2 regions of the Aquabacter albus genome follow, and region 2 is predicted to be linked to the other one. Evidence: predicted binding sites of a transcription regulator. Region 2 holds the regulator's gene; the other holds the start of a gene.
What was found. The regulator PhoB, encoded in region 2, activates phosphate uptake and scavenging genes when phosphate is short. The targets are predictions, from matches to a motif close to TGTCATNNANCTGTCAT.

Region 1 (6,974 bases), on a different contig from region 2:
GGCTCCATCCCGCTGGCGCAGCGCCCCTCGGTGATCGTCCGGCTCGACCGCATGAACACGGTGCGCTGGGTGAGCCGGCTGGGCGATGCCATCGCGGTGGATGCCGGTTGCATCCTCGCCGACGTGCAGGCGGCTGCGGAGGAGCGGAATCGCCTCTTCCCCCTCAGCCTCGGCGCGGAAGGCTCCTGCCAGATCGGCGGCAACCTCTCCACCAATGCCGGCGGCACCGCCGTGCTGCGCTACGGCACCATGCGCGAATTGACCCTGGGGTTGGAGGTGGTGCTGCCCTCGGGCGAGGTCATGGACATGATGACGAGCCTGCGCAAGGACAGCACGGGATATGACCTGAAGCAGCTTTTCATCGGCGCGGAAGGCACGCTCGGCATCATCACCGGCGCGGTGCTTAAACTGTTCCCGCAGCCCCGCCGCCGCGCGGTGGCTCTCGCCAAGCTGGAGCGCATCGAGGCGGCGCTTGATCTTTTGGCCCTGGCGCGCACCCGGCTGGGCGAGCGCATCGGCAGCTTCGAGATCATGTCGCGCGGCCAGATCGAGGTGATCGCCGAGAACTTGCCGGACGTTCAGATCCCCTTCGCGCTCGACACCCCCTGGTATCTGCTCATCGAGCTTGTGGACACGCTGGAGGAGATGGACCTCGACGGGGCCATGGAAGGGCTGCTGGGTGCCGCCTTCGAGGCCGACCTCGTGTCCGACGCCATCGTCGCGGCCAGCGAGGCGCAGGCCGATGCGCTCTGGAAGATCCGCCACAGCGTCTCGGAAGGCAGCAAGAAGGCGGGCTACGTGGTCTCCCACGACAGCTCGGTGCCGCTGGAGGCGCAGGCCGAGTTCGTCAACCGCATCAGCGCGCGCATCGCCGAGGTGCGCCCCGACGCGCGGCTCGCCATCCACGGCCATGTGGGCGACGGCAATCTCCACGTGCTCGCCATCATCCCCGGCATTGCCCAGGACCGCATGGCGGAGATGAAGGACGCGGCAGAGGCCATCAACCGCGCCGTGGACGACGTCACCGCGGAGCTGAAGGGTTCGATCAGCGCCGAGCACGGCATCGGCGCCACCAACCGCGCCCGGCTCGCCCGCGTGGCGGACCCTGTGGAACTGGCCTGGATGGCGCGCGTGAAGACGTTGTTCGATCCCGCCGGCCTCATGAACCCCGGCAAGGTGCTGCCGGACGCTTCCGCGCGGGCCGAAGAAGCCCCGCTTCGCTCAACGGCCTAAGGCCGACCCATCAGACCTTCAGGAGGAAACGCCATGTTGAAGACCCTTTTGGCGGCGGCGCTCGCGCTGACGCTGCCCGTACTCCCCGCCGCAGCCCAGGCCGACTATCCCACCAAGTCCGTCTCGGTGCTCATCCCCTTCACCGCGGGTGGCACGGCGGACATCTTTGCCCGCATGGTGTCCGAGCATCTCCAGAAGACCTGGGGCCAGCCTTTCGTGCCGGAGAACATCGGCGGCAGCGGCGGCGCGCTGGCCATGGGGCGGCTCGCCCGTTCGGCGCCGGACGGCTACACCATCGCCCTTGCCTCCACCTCGAACCTTGCCGTGCATCCAACCCTTCTGGGCGACCGCATCCAGTACCAGACCCTGCGCGATCTCGCGCCCATCACCCAGGTCTCGATCGTGCCGAACCTGCTGGCGGTGAACCCCGAGCGCATCAAGGCGCGCACGGTCCCGGAGCTGATCGCCTATCTCAAGGCCAATCCCGGCAAGGTGACGTTCGGCTCCGCCGGCATCGGCACCACCCAGCATCTGGCGGGCGAGCTGTTCCAGATCATGACCGGCACGCAGATGGTGCATGTGCCCTATAAGGGTTCCAGCCAGATGGTGCCGGACCTCGTCGGCGGCCAGATCGACATCGCCTTCGACAATGCCCCGCTTCTGCTGCCCCAGGCCAAGGTCGGCAAGCTCGCGCTGCTCGCCACTGCCACGGCGGAACGCGTGCCCTTCGACCCGAACCTGCCCACCGTCGCCGAAACCGTGCCGGGCTTCGAGGCGGTGGCCTGGCATGGCTTCCTCGCGCCCATCGGGACGCCGGCGCCCGTCATCGACAAGCTGGCGAAGGCCATCAATGCCTATATGGAGCAGCCCGCCACGAAGGCCCGCTTCATCGAGCTCGGCGCCATCCCGGTCCACACCTCGCCCGAGCAGTTCAAGCAGCTGATTGCCAGCGAGACCGACCGCTGGAAGAAGGTGATCGACACCGCCAAGGTGAAGGTGGAGTGAGGCGAGCAGGGCGAGGTCGGGCACGGCGTGCCTCCCCTCGCCCAATGAAATCAAGGGTTGTGCCCGGGCCCGTTCCAGGCGCCCGCCGCGATCCCCCATTTGCCATGTGATGCGCCGGCGGCCTATGCCCTTCCGCACCGGCGGTCACCGCACTGTCATGGAACACGGTGACATCTGGCGTCGCAGACCATCGGGGCATCCATGGACTATTTCAGACGCTTCACCTTCCTGTTCGCCACGCCGTCCTTTGATGCGGAGGATCTCGAAGGCATCCGCCTGAACCAGATCGTCGGCGAGATCGAGCGTTCGGGCTTCGAGGTCGTCAAGGCGCACGACATCGAGGATGCCGAGATCGCCGTCCAGACCGATGCCGCCATCGGCTGCATGATGGTGGACTGGGGCAAGAAGGGCCTGGAAGGCAAGACCGCCGCGCTCATCAACCTGATGCGCCGCCGCGGGCTGGACTTCCCCATCATCCTCCTGATCCGCCGTAAGAGGTTCGAGGACCTGCCCGTCGAGGTGCTCGACTTCATCGATGGCTATGTCTTCCTCTCGGAGGAGACCCCGGCCTTCATCGCCAAGAACCTCATCAGCCGGCTGAAGCAATATGCCGAGACGCTGAAGACGCCGTTCTTCGGCGCTCTCGTCGATTATGCCGAGGAAGGCAACCAGCTCTGGACCTGCCCGGGCCATAATGGCGGCATGTTCTACAGCCGCAGCCCCATCGGGCGGGTGTTCATGGACCATCTGGGCGAGGCGGTGTTCCGCGACGACCTCGACAATTCCGTGCTCGACCTCGGCGACCTCCTGACCCATGAGGGCCCGGCGCTGCAGGCGCAGAAGGAAGCCGCCAAGATCTTCGGGGCGGAGAAGACCTATTTCGTGCTGAACGGCACCTCCACCTCCAACAAGGTGGCGCTGGCCGCATTGGTCACCGACGGCGATCTCGTGCTGTTCGACCGCAACAACCACAAGGCCGCCCACCATGGCGCGCTGATGATCAGCGGCGGCATCCCGGTCTATGTGCCCACCGTGCGCAATGCCTGGGGTCTGATCGGCCCCATGCGCTGGGAGGACCTGGACGAAGAGGCGCTACGCGAGCGCATCCGGACCCATCCCCTGGTCAAGGACCCGGAAGCGTGGCGCAAGCCGCGCCCGTTCCGCGTCGCCGTGGTGGAGCAGTGCACCTATGACGGCACCATCCACAACGCCGAGATGATCCTGAAGCGCATCGGCCATCTGTGCGAGTACATCCTGTTCGATGAGGCCTGGGCGGGCTTCATGAAGTTCCACCCGCTCTATGCGGGCCGCTTCGCCATGGGGCTCTCAGACCTCGGCCCCGACGCGCCGGGCATCATCGCCACCCAGTCCACCCACAAGCAACTGGCGAGCTTCTCCCAGGCGTCCCAGATCCACATGAAGGACCGCCACATCCGCGGCCAGAAGCGCCGGGTGGAGCACCGGCGCTTCAATGAAAGCTTCATGCAGCACGCCTCCACCTCGCCCTTCTACCCGCTATTCGCCTCCCTCGACGTGGGCGCGCAGATGATGAAGGGCCGCTCGGGCGAGGTTCTCTGGGACGACACGATCCGGCTCGGCATCGAGCTGCGCAAGAAGATCCGGGCGCTGCGGCGCGAGTTCGAGGAGAAGGAGGCGCGCCCCGAGCGCCGCTGGTTCTTCGAGCCCTTCGTGCCGGACCGCGTGCAGATCCCCGACGCCTCCCGCGCAGGCGCGGTGCATGACGTGGCCTGGGAGATGGTGGCCACGGACCAGCTCGCCACCGATCCGTCCTACTGGCACCTCGTGCCGGGGGCATCCTGGCACGGCTTCTCCGACATGGCGCCGGGCTTCGCCATGACCGACCCCAACAAGCTGACGTTGCTCACGCCAGGCTTCGACCGTGCCACCGGCGCCTATGCCGCGCACGGCATCCCGGCCCCGGTGGTCGCCCAGTATCTGCGCGAGAACCGCATCGTCGCAGAGAAGAACGACCTCAATTCCCTGCTCTTCCTTCTGACGCCGGGCGTCGAGGCCAGCAAGGCGGGCACGCTGATCAGCGGGCTCGTCGCCTTCAAGAAGCTGCACGACGACAACGCGCTGCTCGAAGACGCCATCCCCGAATTCTACCGGCGCAGGCCGGGGCGCTATGCCGGCGTGCGCCTGCGCGATCTCTGCGGGGACATGCACCGCTTCTTCCGCGACGCCGACGTCAGCGCCCTCCAGGCGAAGCAGTTCTCGGCCGAGCATCTGCCGGAGATCGCCCTCTCCCCCCACGACGCGACGCGCTGCCTCGTGCGCAACGATGTGGACTATCTGCCCATCGACGCCATTGCGGGGCGCATCGCCACGACGCCGTTCGTGGTCTATCCGCCCGGCATCGCCACCATCGTGCCCGGCGAACGGCTGACCGCGCGGGCGCAGCCCATGATCGACTATCTCAAGATGTTCGAGGCGAGCTTCAACACCTTCCCCGGCTTCGAGGTGGAGATCCAGGGCGTCTACCGGGAGGTGGATGCGGCGGGCAAAGTTCGGCTACATACCTACGTGGTCGCCGAATAGGGCACAGCGCAGGACGCCGAAGGCATTCATGGAGCACGAGCATCAGGTCACCATCCGGCCATCGCGGGACACGGACGTGGAGGCCATGCTGGCGATCTATCGCCGGCACATCCGCCGCGGCGTCGAGGATGGGGTGGACGATGGCGATACGCCGCAGCCGGACGATCTGCGCGAGCGGCGCAAGAACCTGCGCAGCCGCCGCTTCCCGCATATCGTGGCGACCCGCGACGGAGAGGTGGTGGGCTATGCCTACGTGGTGCTGTTCCGGAAACGGCCGGCCTATCGCTATACGGTGAAGCATTCCATCTACGTGCACCACCAGCATGTGGGCTGCGGCGTCGGGCGGCTGCTGATGCAGGGCCTCATCGACGCCTGCGCGGCGGCCGGCTTCCGGCAGATGATCGGCTATATCGACGGCGACAACACCGCCTCGCTCACGCTCCACGACAAGTTCGGCTTCACCCGAGTGGGCCTCCTGCCGGGGGTCGCTTATCGCTATGGCCGCTGGGCCGACAGCGTGATGGTGCAGCGATCCCTTGGCCCCGGCTCCACCGTCCCGCCGCCGCCTTTGCCGCTGTCCACGCGATAGTCCCGCTCAGGCAGAGCGGGCTCGCTTGCGGGCGGGTTCCTTGGCGGGCTCTTCCTTCGCGGGGGAACCGCCGGCGGGGAGGTCGCGGAACTTGGCCGTGTGCAGGATGTGGTTCCGCATGACGGCGGTGGCCCGCTCCCCATCGCGCGCTTCCAGGGCGGCGAGCAATTCCTGGATCTCGCCGAAGGCGCAGCGCTGGCGCTTGGCGGAGCCGACGCTGCCGCGCTGGATCCAGTGCACCTTGTCCAGAATGTTGAAGAGGATGCCGGAAATGAGCTGGTTGCCGCCCGCCATGTAGATGGCGCGGTGGGTCTGGAGGTCGAGCTGAAGATATTCCTCGAACCGCTCCTCGCTCACCTCGCTGCCGAAGGCGTCGAAGGCGCGCTTCAGCTTCAGCAATTCTGCCCCCGACATGCGCGTCGCCGCAAGGCCCGCCACCGCCGGCTCCAGGATGAGCCGCAGCTCGAAAACCTCGTTCATCTCCGCGTCGGTCAGGCCCTTCACATAGGTGCCGCTCTGGGGCGAGACCGCGATCCAGCCTTCCCCCTGCAGGCGGGCGAGGGCGGTGCGGATGGGCGAACGCCCCACCCCGAGCTCGGCCGCAAGGCGCACTTCGGACAGCTTCTCGCCGGGGGCGTAGCGGCGGTCCATGATGCGGGACTTGATCTCGCGATAGGAAGCCGCCGCGCGTCCAATATCCGCCGTTGCAGCACTGAAATCATTCATCGGACGTCTGGTGCCTTGCATCGGGATTGGACTGCTTCGGTATAATCACGCAATCGAGGGCGCTGCAACCCTCGCCCTCCCTGAATACAGCAAGCGGGTTGATCTCCACCTCCGAGACCTCAGACGCGAAGTCCGACAGGAAGGTTGAAAGGGCACTGATGGTCTTGGCGACCGCCTTCTTGTCTCCGGGTTGCTTGCCGCGCCAGCCATTCAACAGGCGGGAAACTTGCGTCGTCTGCAAGGCTTCGAGAGCTTGGTCTTCGCTGATGGGGGCGATGCGCACCGCCACATCCTTGTAGAGCTCCACCTCCACGCCGCCGGCCCCCACCACGATGAGCGGGCCGAAATCGGGATCGATGCGCGCGCCCACGAACAGCTCGGCAATGGGGGAGGCCTGCTCCTGCACCAGAAGGCCGAGCACGGCGCCGGTCTTCACGGCGGCGGCGCTTTCCAGCATGCGCGCGGCAGCGCTGCGGACATCCTCGTCCGTCTTCAGCCCCACCTTCACAAGGCCGGCGTCGGATTTGTGGACCAGGTTCTCCACGAGGCCCTTCATCACGACGGGATAGCCCAGCTCCTGCGCCGCGCGCACCGCCTCATCAGGGCTTGCCACGAGGCGCTCGCGCGGCCCGGCGATCCCATAGGCGCCGAGCACGTTTTTGGCCTCGCTTTCCGTGGCGAGGCGCGAGGCGGGGATCCCGCTCATGCGGGCGCGGGCCAGGGGAGCGAAAGCGGAGGCGATGCCGTCCCGGGCCGGAGAGGCGCCGGTTGCCGCCCAGCGGCCGTAGCGCGCGAGCGCCGTCATGCCCGCCCGCGTCCCGCGCAGATAGGGCACGCCCAGCGCCTTGGCGGCGGCGTTCAA
Region 2 (7,587 bases):
CCATAGGTGGAGCCGTGGGTGCCGAGCACCATGCCCTTGGCCGCCTCTTCGGTGGCAAGGCACGCGCCCATGGGAAAGCCGCCGCCAATGCCCTTGGCGACCGACATGATGTCCGGCGTGATGCCGGTGGCTTCGTGGGCGAACAGGCGGCCGGTGCGGCCGACGCCGCTCTGCACTTCGTCCAGCACCAGCAGCATGCCGTGCGCATCGCACAAGGCGCGCAGGCTGCGCAGGAACTCGGCCGGCGGCACGCGCACGCCGCCCTCGCCCTGGATGGGCTCCACCAGGATCGAGCCGGTCTGCGGTGTCAGCGCGGCCTCCACCGCTTTGACATCGCCGAACGGCACCTGGTCGAAGCCCGGCAGGTCCGGGCCGAAGCCTTCGAGATATTTCGCGTTCCCGCCGGCGGCGATGGTCGCGAGCGTCCGCCCGTGGAAGGCGCCCTCGAACGTGATCATGCGCGGGCGCTCGGCGCCGTTCGCATGGTGGTAGCGCCGCGCCATCTTGATGGCGCACTCCAGCGCCTCCGCACCCGAATTGGTGAAGAAGACGGTGTCGGCGAACGTCGCTTCCGTCAGGCGCGTGGCAAGGCGCTCGCCGCCGGGGATGCGGAAGAGATTCGAGATGTGCCAGAGCTTGCCGGCCTGCTCGGTGAGCGCCGCCACCAGATACGGGTGGGCATGGCCGAGGATGTTCACCGCGATGCCGGCCGTGAAATCGAGATAACGTCGCCCGTCCTTCGTGACGAGCCAGCAGCCCTCTCCCCGTTCGAATTCGAGGTCGATACGCGCGTAGGTCGGCAGGACGGGGGTGATCACAGGAGCCCTCCCAATGGGGCTTGCGCGGTTTGCCGGCTCGGCACCGTGCGGTTGTAGAAACGCCAAAGGCCGCCCCCATGCGGGGCGGCCCGACGCCGGTGATTCTAATGATCGCGCGCGCGAGGTCAATACGGCACCTATGGTTAACGAAACCATAAGGACCTGGGGAAAACGACCGCCTGCGCCATTCTGACTCTGTGCGGGAGTCAGCGCATATTGTAGCTTCACCCTCGTCGACCACGATATGTCGTGCGGCGTGTTTCCAATTAGGTATCGGGCACCCATCGTCCCGCGCGTCTAGGCGCGTTTCCGGGAGCAAGGCGGGAGTCCGTCAGATGCGGCTTGGAACCGGATCGGGAAAGGCTGAGCCGGCCGACCCCGGGAATCCGGTTTCTCATTAAAGGACGCGGCGCCCGCAGCGGCATGCGGGCCGTGCGTCAAGGAGGAGAGCGATGAGCTGGAACGATGAGCGCGTCGAACTCTTGAAGCGGCTGTGGGGCGAGGGCCTGTCTGCAAGCCAGATCGCGGGCGAGCTGGGCGGGATCACGCGCAACGCCGTGATTGGCAAGGTGCACCGCCTCGGTCTTTCCGGGCGGATCAAGAGCGCCGGTCCGGCCCGGCCCCGCAAGGCCCGCGTCGAGGCCCCGCCCCCGCGCGGCACCCCCCAGCGCCCGGCCACCATCGGCAACACCGCCCTCGCGCCCGTTCTGGACGCCATGGTGGAGACCGCCCCGGCCCCGGCGCCCATGGTGGACAATGTGGTGCCGATGTCCCAGCGCTGCACCATCATGAACCTCACCGAGGCAACCTGCCGCTGGCCCGTGGGCGAGCCCGGCACGGAGAGCTTCTATTTCTGCGGTGGGCGCAGCACGCCCGGCGTGCCCTATTGCAGCCACCATGCGCGCATGGCCTACCAGCCGAGCCAGGACCGCCGGCGCGACCGGCGCCTCGTCGGCATCCGCTGACGAAAGCAAAAAGGCCGCCTCCGGGCGGCCATTTCTTTTCATGCTCGCATTCACGTCATGGCCGGGCTTCACCCGGCCATCGATCTCCGCCTGAGAGATCCCCGGATCAAGTCCGGGGATGACGTCATCCAGGGGCGGCGTGCCCTCACTCGTCCAGGGATGCGCCGGAGGCCTTGACCACCGGGCCCCACTTCGCCAATTCGGCCTTCACATGGTCGGCGAGCTGAGCGGGGCTGGAGCCGACGCTGACCGCGCTCAGGTCCGCGAGGCGCGCCTTCACATCCGGCGACGAAACCGCCTCGATGCCGGCCTTGGCCAGCTTGTCGATGATGGCGGTCGGCGTTCCAGCCGGCGCGAAGATGGCATTCCACGAATAGGTCTCATAACCCGGCAGGCCGGATTCCGAGACGGTCGGCATGTCCGGCGCCGCGGGCGAGCGATCCTTCGTCGTGATGGCGAGGCCGATGATGGTGCCCTTCCGGATATGGCCGATGGCGGACGGGAGATTATCGAACATGATCTTCACCTGGCCGCCCACCAGATCCACCATGGCCGGGCCTGCGCCCTTATAGGGCACGTGGACCATCTTCACGTCGGCCATACTCTCGAACAGCGCGCCGGACAGGTGCAGCGGCGTGCCGATGCCCGAGGAGGCATATTCGTACTTTCCGGGATTGGCCTTGAGCAGGGCGATGAGCTCCGCCACGCTCTTCACGTTCAGCGAGGGGTGCACCACCACCACGTTGGGCACGTTCACCAGCAGCGAGACCGGCGCGAAATCCTTCACGGGGTCGTACGGCATCTTGGTGTAGAGGACCGGGTTGATGGCGTGGGTCGCGACCGTGCCCATCAGCACCGTATAGCCATCGGGCGCCGCCCGGGCGACCACCGCCGCGCCCGTGTTTCCGCCGGCGCCCGCGCGGTTCTCCACGATGACCTGCTGCTTCAGGATCTCGCCCATCTTCGCGGCGATGATCCGGGCGACGATGTCCGTGGAGCCGCCGGCCGCGAACGGGACCACCAGCCTGATGGGTCGGTTGGGATAATCTTCCTGCGCCTGGGCAAAGCCCGTCATGAGCGCCAGCGCGAGAGCAATTGAGGCAATGCGTTTCATGGTTCGTCTCCTCCAGCTGCAATGTATAGAACGGAGCGGCAGAACCGGGAAACCGCGGCTTTCGTTGGGGGACGCGACCCCGGACCCGCCGGGATGGACCTGAAGCAAGCCTCCCGCACCCGGCAGCTCAAGGCTCCTTGCAGGCGGGCGCGACGGCTGCGGGCTTAGAAAGGCTCCGGCCCTCCCCGTCGCATGCCTGGGCCGGCCTCTGTACAGGCCTGTATTCCGCCTGGGATGACGACCTACATCCGCCCCTACACGCAAAAAATCACGCAATGCAAACTATAGTTGCATCCACTTTATGGATCTGCGCGGGATTCAGCTCTTTTGTACACAAAATAGGACAGCTTCGCGCAAGCCCACTCGCTCAGCTTCGTTCGATCCAGGGGGATAATGGGGATCAAAATGCGAGTCCGGGGGCTGTTTTTACTTTGCCTGTCGATTATCGGGGCCGTGGCCGTCGCAGGCAGCGTTATTTTTGCTGTCAATCAATGGCAGATCTGGGCCGATGCATCGAAAGCCAAGACGCTGATGCAGGTGTTCGCCAGTCTCGCCCGCCTGAGCGAGCGAATCTCCGTCGAACGAGGCGACCTCAATCAAGCGCTGCTTTCGAGCACGACGCAGATTTCCTCTGAAGCCAAGGCCAATATGGGGCGGACGGACGAATCCGTGGCGAGCACCCAGGCCGCGCTGGCCGCCCTGGCGCCCGCCGACAAGGCGGCGATCGAAACCCCGCTCACCAAGATCCTCGCTTCCGCGCGCACCGCCCGCGCGCTGGTTGAAAGCGAAGTCGCCAAGCCGGCGAACGGGCGCGACCCGCAGGCTCAAGCCCGCTACGTGTCCGACGTGACGGCCAATCTCGGCAATATCAGCCGGCTGTCCGACGACCTCGAACTGCGCATCAACGACAAGGACGGGGAAATCGGCAGCCTCGCGGGCATGGCCCGCTACTCCCTCATGCTGCGCGACATTGGTGGCCGCCGCTCCACCATGCTCACCAGCTATCTCGGAAACAGGACCACCCTGACGCCGGCCCAGATCCAGCAATTCTATTCCTATACCGGGCAGATAACGACGCTCTGGTCCCTGGTGCAGCATGCCGCCCACGACCTCGACGACGTGCCCGGCATCACGGCAGCCGTGGAGAAGGCGGACAAAGAGTTCATGCAGGTCCTCGGCAAGCTCATCCTGGATACCTTCCAGGAAGCCGTCGCCGGCAGGGACACCCAGGTCTCCATCGAGGCATGGCGCAACACGGTCCGCCCGGCGCTGGTGGCAGCCCTGGCCCCGCGCGACGCCGCGCTGGCCGGCGCCGAACAGCTTGCGGACACGAAAATCTCCAACGCCAGGATCGCCTTCATCGGCGCGTCGGCCGCCTGCCTTCTCATCCTTGTCCTGGTGGTCGGCTTCGGCACCCTCATCACCCGCCGCGTCATCGAGCCCATCCGCCAGATGTCGGAGGGGATCGAGAAAATTGCCGCCGGCGTCTTCGACGTCACCATCCCGGGCACGGAGCGGCGCGACGAGATCGGTGAGATCGGCAGGGCCGTCGAGATCCTGCGGAACAATTCCATGGAGATGGTCCGCCTTCAGCACGACCAGGTGGAGTTGCGCGAGCAGGCGGAAGCCGACCGGCGCAAGGCCTTCCAGGAGGTGGCCGAGGAGCTCGACCGCGCGGTCGGCCGCATCGCCGGCGCCGTCTCCACCACCTCGGAGGAGCTCCAGGCCTCCGCCCGCGCCATGGCGGGCATGGCCGAATCCACCTCGAGCCGCTCCGACCAGGCCTCCCAGGCCGCTCAGATCGCCTCCACCATGGTGGAGACGGTGGCGGCCGCCGCGGAGGAGCTGTCCGCCTCCGTGGAGGAGATCGGCGCCCGGGTGACGGAATCCACGCGCATCACCGGCACGGCGGTTCAGGAAGCCAATGACGCGGCGAGCAAGATCTCGGCGCTGCTCGATGCCGCGCGGCGCATCGGGGACATTCTGAGCCTCATCACCAACATTGCCGGACAGACGAACCTGCTCGCCCTCAACGCCACCATCGAGGCGGCGCGGGCGGGCGAGGCGGGCCGGGGCTTCGCCGTGGTGGCGAGCGAGGTGAAGAGCCTCGCCGACCAGACGACGAAGGCGACGGCCGAGATCGAGGCGCAGATCTCCACCGTCCAGCACGCCACCGACAATGCGGCCAAGTCCATTGCCGACATTGCCAAGACCATCGGCGCGATCAGCCACATCTCCACCACCATCGCGTCCGCAGTGACCCAGCAGGCAGCGGCGACACAGGAGATCGCCCATTCCATCTCGCGCGCCTCCGACGGGGCGCGCAACGCCAACAGCAATATCGAGCAGGTGGCGCTGACGGCGGTGGAGACGGGGTCTGCGGCAACCCAGGTGCTGGAGGCGTCCTCCGAACTGTCCCGCACCTCCGCCGATCTGCGCCAGGCCACGGACAGCTTCGTCCTGCGCATCCGCGCCGCCTGATCGCACGGCCTCAGGCCACCTCCGGGTGGCCCTGGCGGTTCCGGAACGGGCAGCATCAAGGTGCCGGCCGGTGCCATGGGTGAGTATGAGTATCCTCGGCCCGGTCCGCACTGCGGACCGGGCTGGGCTTTATCCAGCCTCATCGCAGTAGCAGGCGAACGCCCTCAAAGGCCCGCCGGCATGGGGTCAAATCCACTTGTCGGAATAGCATTGCGATCCCACAGGTAGTGACCTTGCCTCCAGCCAAGAACAATCACGCTTCTGATGACAGCATTCCGCGGCCGTCAGACGTGACCGCGCTCCAAGTCTTCAGCCGAAGGGACAGCCGGCAGGTTCGCGCCACGGCCGCCCGGATCTTGGTGTGGTGTCACCGCAGAGATCTCGGGCACGTCTCTCTCGGGCCGGTGGGCGCGCTCACGCCGGCGCCGGCGCCGGGAACGGCCGGAGCCCGCGCTCAATGCGCGCGGGCGAACATTTCGTTGAAGGAATAGCCCGCCCCACGCACGGTGCGGATGGGATCCATCTGCCGGCCGCGATTGATGGCCTTGCGCAGGCGGCCCACATGCACGTCCACGGTGCGCTCGTCGATATAGACGTCCTGCCCCCAGACCCCGTCCAGCAATTGCTCGCGAGAGAAGACACGGCCCGGGCTCTGCATGAGGAATTCGAGAAGCCGGAACTCGGTCGGGCCGAGATGCACCTCGCGGCCGGCCCGGTGCACCCGGTGGGTCTCCCGGTCGAGCTCGATGTCGCCCGCCCGCAGCAGGGTGGCCACATGCTCGGGCTTGGCGCGCCGGAGCAGCGCGCGCACCCGGGCCAGCAGCTCGGGCACCGAGAAGGGCTTCACCACATAATCGTCGGCGCCGGTGGCAAGGCCGCGCACCCGCTCGGTCTCATCGCCGCGGGCGGTGAGCATGATGACGGGGAGGCGCTCGGTCTCGGGGCGCGTGCGCAACCGGCGGCACAGCTCGATGCCCGACAGGCCCGGCAGCATCCAGTCGAGGATGACGAGGTCGGGCACGCTTTCGCGCAGCCGTGTCTCGGCCTCGTCGCCGCGGATCACCGCATCGACCGCATAGCCCTCGGATTCCAGATTGTAACGGAGAAGGAGGCTCAAGGCCTCCTCATCCTCGATGATCAGGATACGTGCCGGCACTGCCCATCACCCCTGCCCAATGTCTTAGCCACTACCCTTGCACGTGTCCCGTGAACGGCACGGACGTCTCGCTGGAGATGTCCGCCTTCGGCCGCTCGTCGGACAGCACCTGGCCGGAGACCATGTAGTGGACGGTCTCGGCGATATTGGTGGCGTGATCGCCGATGCGCTCGATGTTCTTGGCGCAGAACAGGAGGTGCGTGCACACCGAGATGTTCCGTGGATCTTCCATCATATAGGTGAGGAGCTCGCGGAACAGCGACGTGTACATGGTGTCGATGCCGCTGTCGCGGCGCCACACCTCGATGGCCCGGACCTGGTCCTTGCCGGCATAGGCGTCGAGAACTTCCTTCAGCTGCTCGAGCACCAGGTCGGACATGTGCTCCACGCCGCGCACCAGCTTCTGCGGGTGGTATTCGCCTTCGATGGCGAGCACGCGCTTGCCCACATTCTTGGCAAGATCGCCGATGCGCTCCAGATCGCTGGCGATGCGGATGGCCGCCACCAGCTCGCGCAGGTCGGAGGCCACCGGCTGGCGCTTGGCGATGACGACAATCGCCTTTTCCTCGATCTCGCGCTGGATGTTGTCCACGCTGGTGTCCAGCAGGATCACCCGCTGGGCGAGGGCCGCGTCGCGGCGCATGAGGGCGTTCACCGCATCAATGACGAGGCGCTCGGCCTGGCCGCCCATCTCGACCACCTTGCGGCCGATTTCCTTCAGCTCGGCGTCGAACGCCGTAACGGTATGCTCGGACATGTCCGCGGATCCTTTGCGATCAGCCGAAGCGGCCGGTGATGTAGTCGCGGGTCTTGATCTGCTTGGGATTGGTAAAGATTACGTCCGAAGGCGCCACCTCGACCAGTTCGCCCAGATAGAAGAAGGCGGTGATGTCGGCGCAACGCGCCGCCTGCTGCATATTGTGGGTCACGATGACGATGGTGAAGTCCTGCTTCAGCTCGTCGATCAGGTCCTCGATCTTCGAGGTGGAGATGGGGTCGAGCGCGGAGGTGGGCTCGTCCAAAAGGATCACTTCCGGCTGCACCGCAATGGTG

Region 1: a site for PhoB is predicted at 2,381-2,397, ahead of ABLE91_RS03275 (Orn/Lys/Arg family decarboxylase). Genes of this name have one in related genera too.

What each region holds. Positions count from the first base shown of each region.
Region 1 covers NZ_JBDZDT010000002.1:39,847-46,820, forward strand. The annotation lists gene ABLE91_RS03265 (FAD-binding oxidoreductase) at 1-1,233, shown strand, start outside; gene ABLE91_RS03270 (Bug family tripartite tricarboxylate transporter substrate binding protein) at 1,267-2,238, shown strand; gene ABLE91_RS03275 (Orn/Lys/Arg family decarboxylase) at 2,440-4,797, shown strand; gene ABLE91_RS03280 (GNAT family N-acetyltransferase) at 4,826-5,386, shown strand; gene ABLE91_RS03285 (GntR family transcriptional regulator) at 5,393-6,112, opposite strand; gene ABLE91_RS03290 (acetate--CoA ligase family protein) at 6,105-6,974, opposite strand, start outside.
Region 2 covers NZ_JBDZDT010000003.1:257,063-264,649, forward strand. The annotation lists gene ABLE91_RS07685 (aspartate aminotransferase family protein) at 1-818, opposite strand, end outside; gene ABLE91_RS07690 (GcrA family cell cycle regulator) at 1,271-1,783, shown strand; gene ABLE91_RS07695 (Bug family tripartite tricarboxylate transporter substrate binding protein) at 1,929-2,897, opposite strand; gene ABLE91_RS07700 (methyl-accepting chemotaxis protein) at 3,429-5,378, shown strand; gene phoB (phosphate regulon transcriptional regulator PhoB) at 5,833-6,534, opposite strand; gene phoU (phosphate signaling complex protein PhoU) at 6,566-7,291, opposite strand; gene pstB (phosphate ABC transporter ATP-binding protein PstB) at 7,311-7,587, opposite strand, start outside.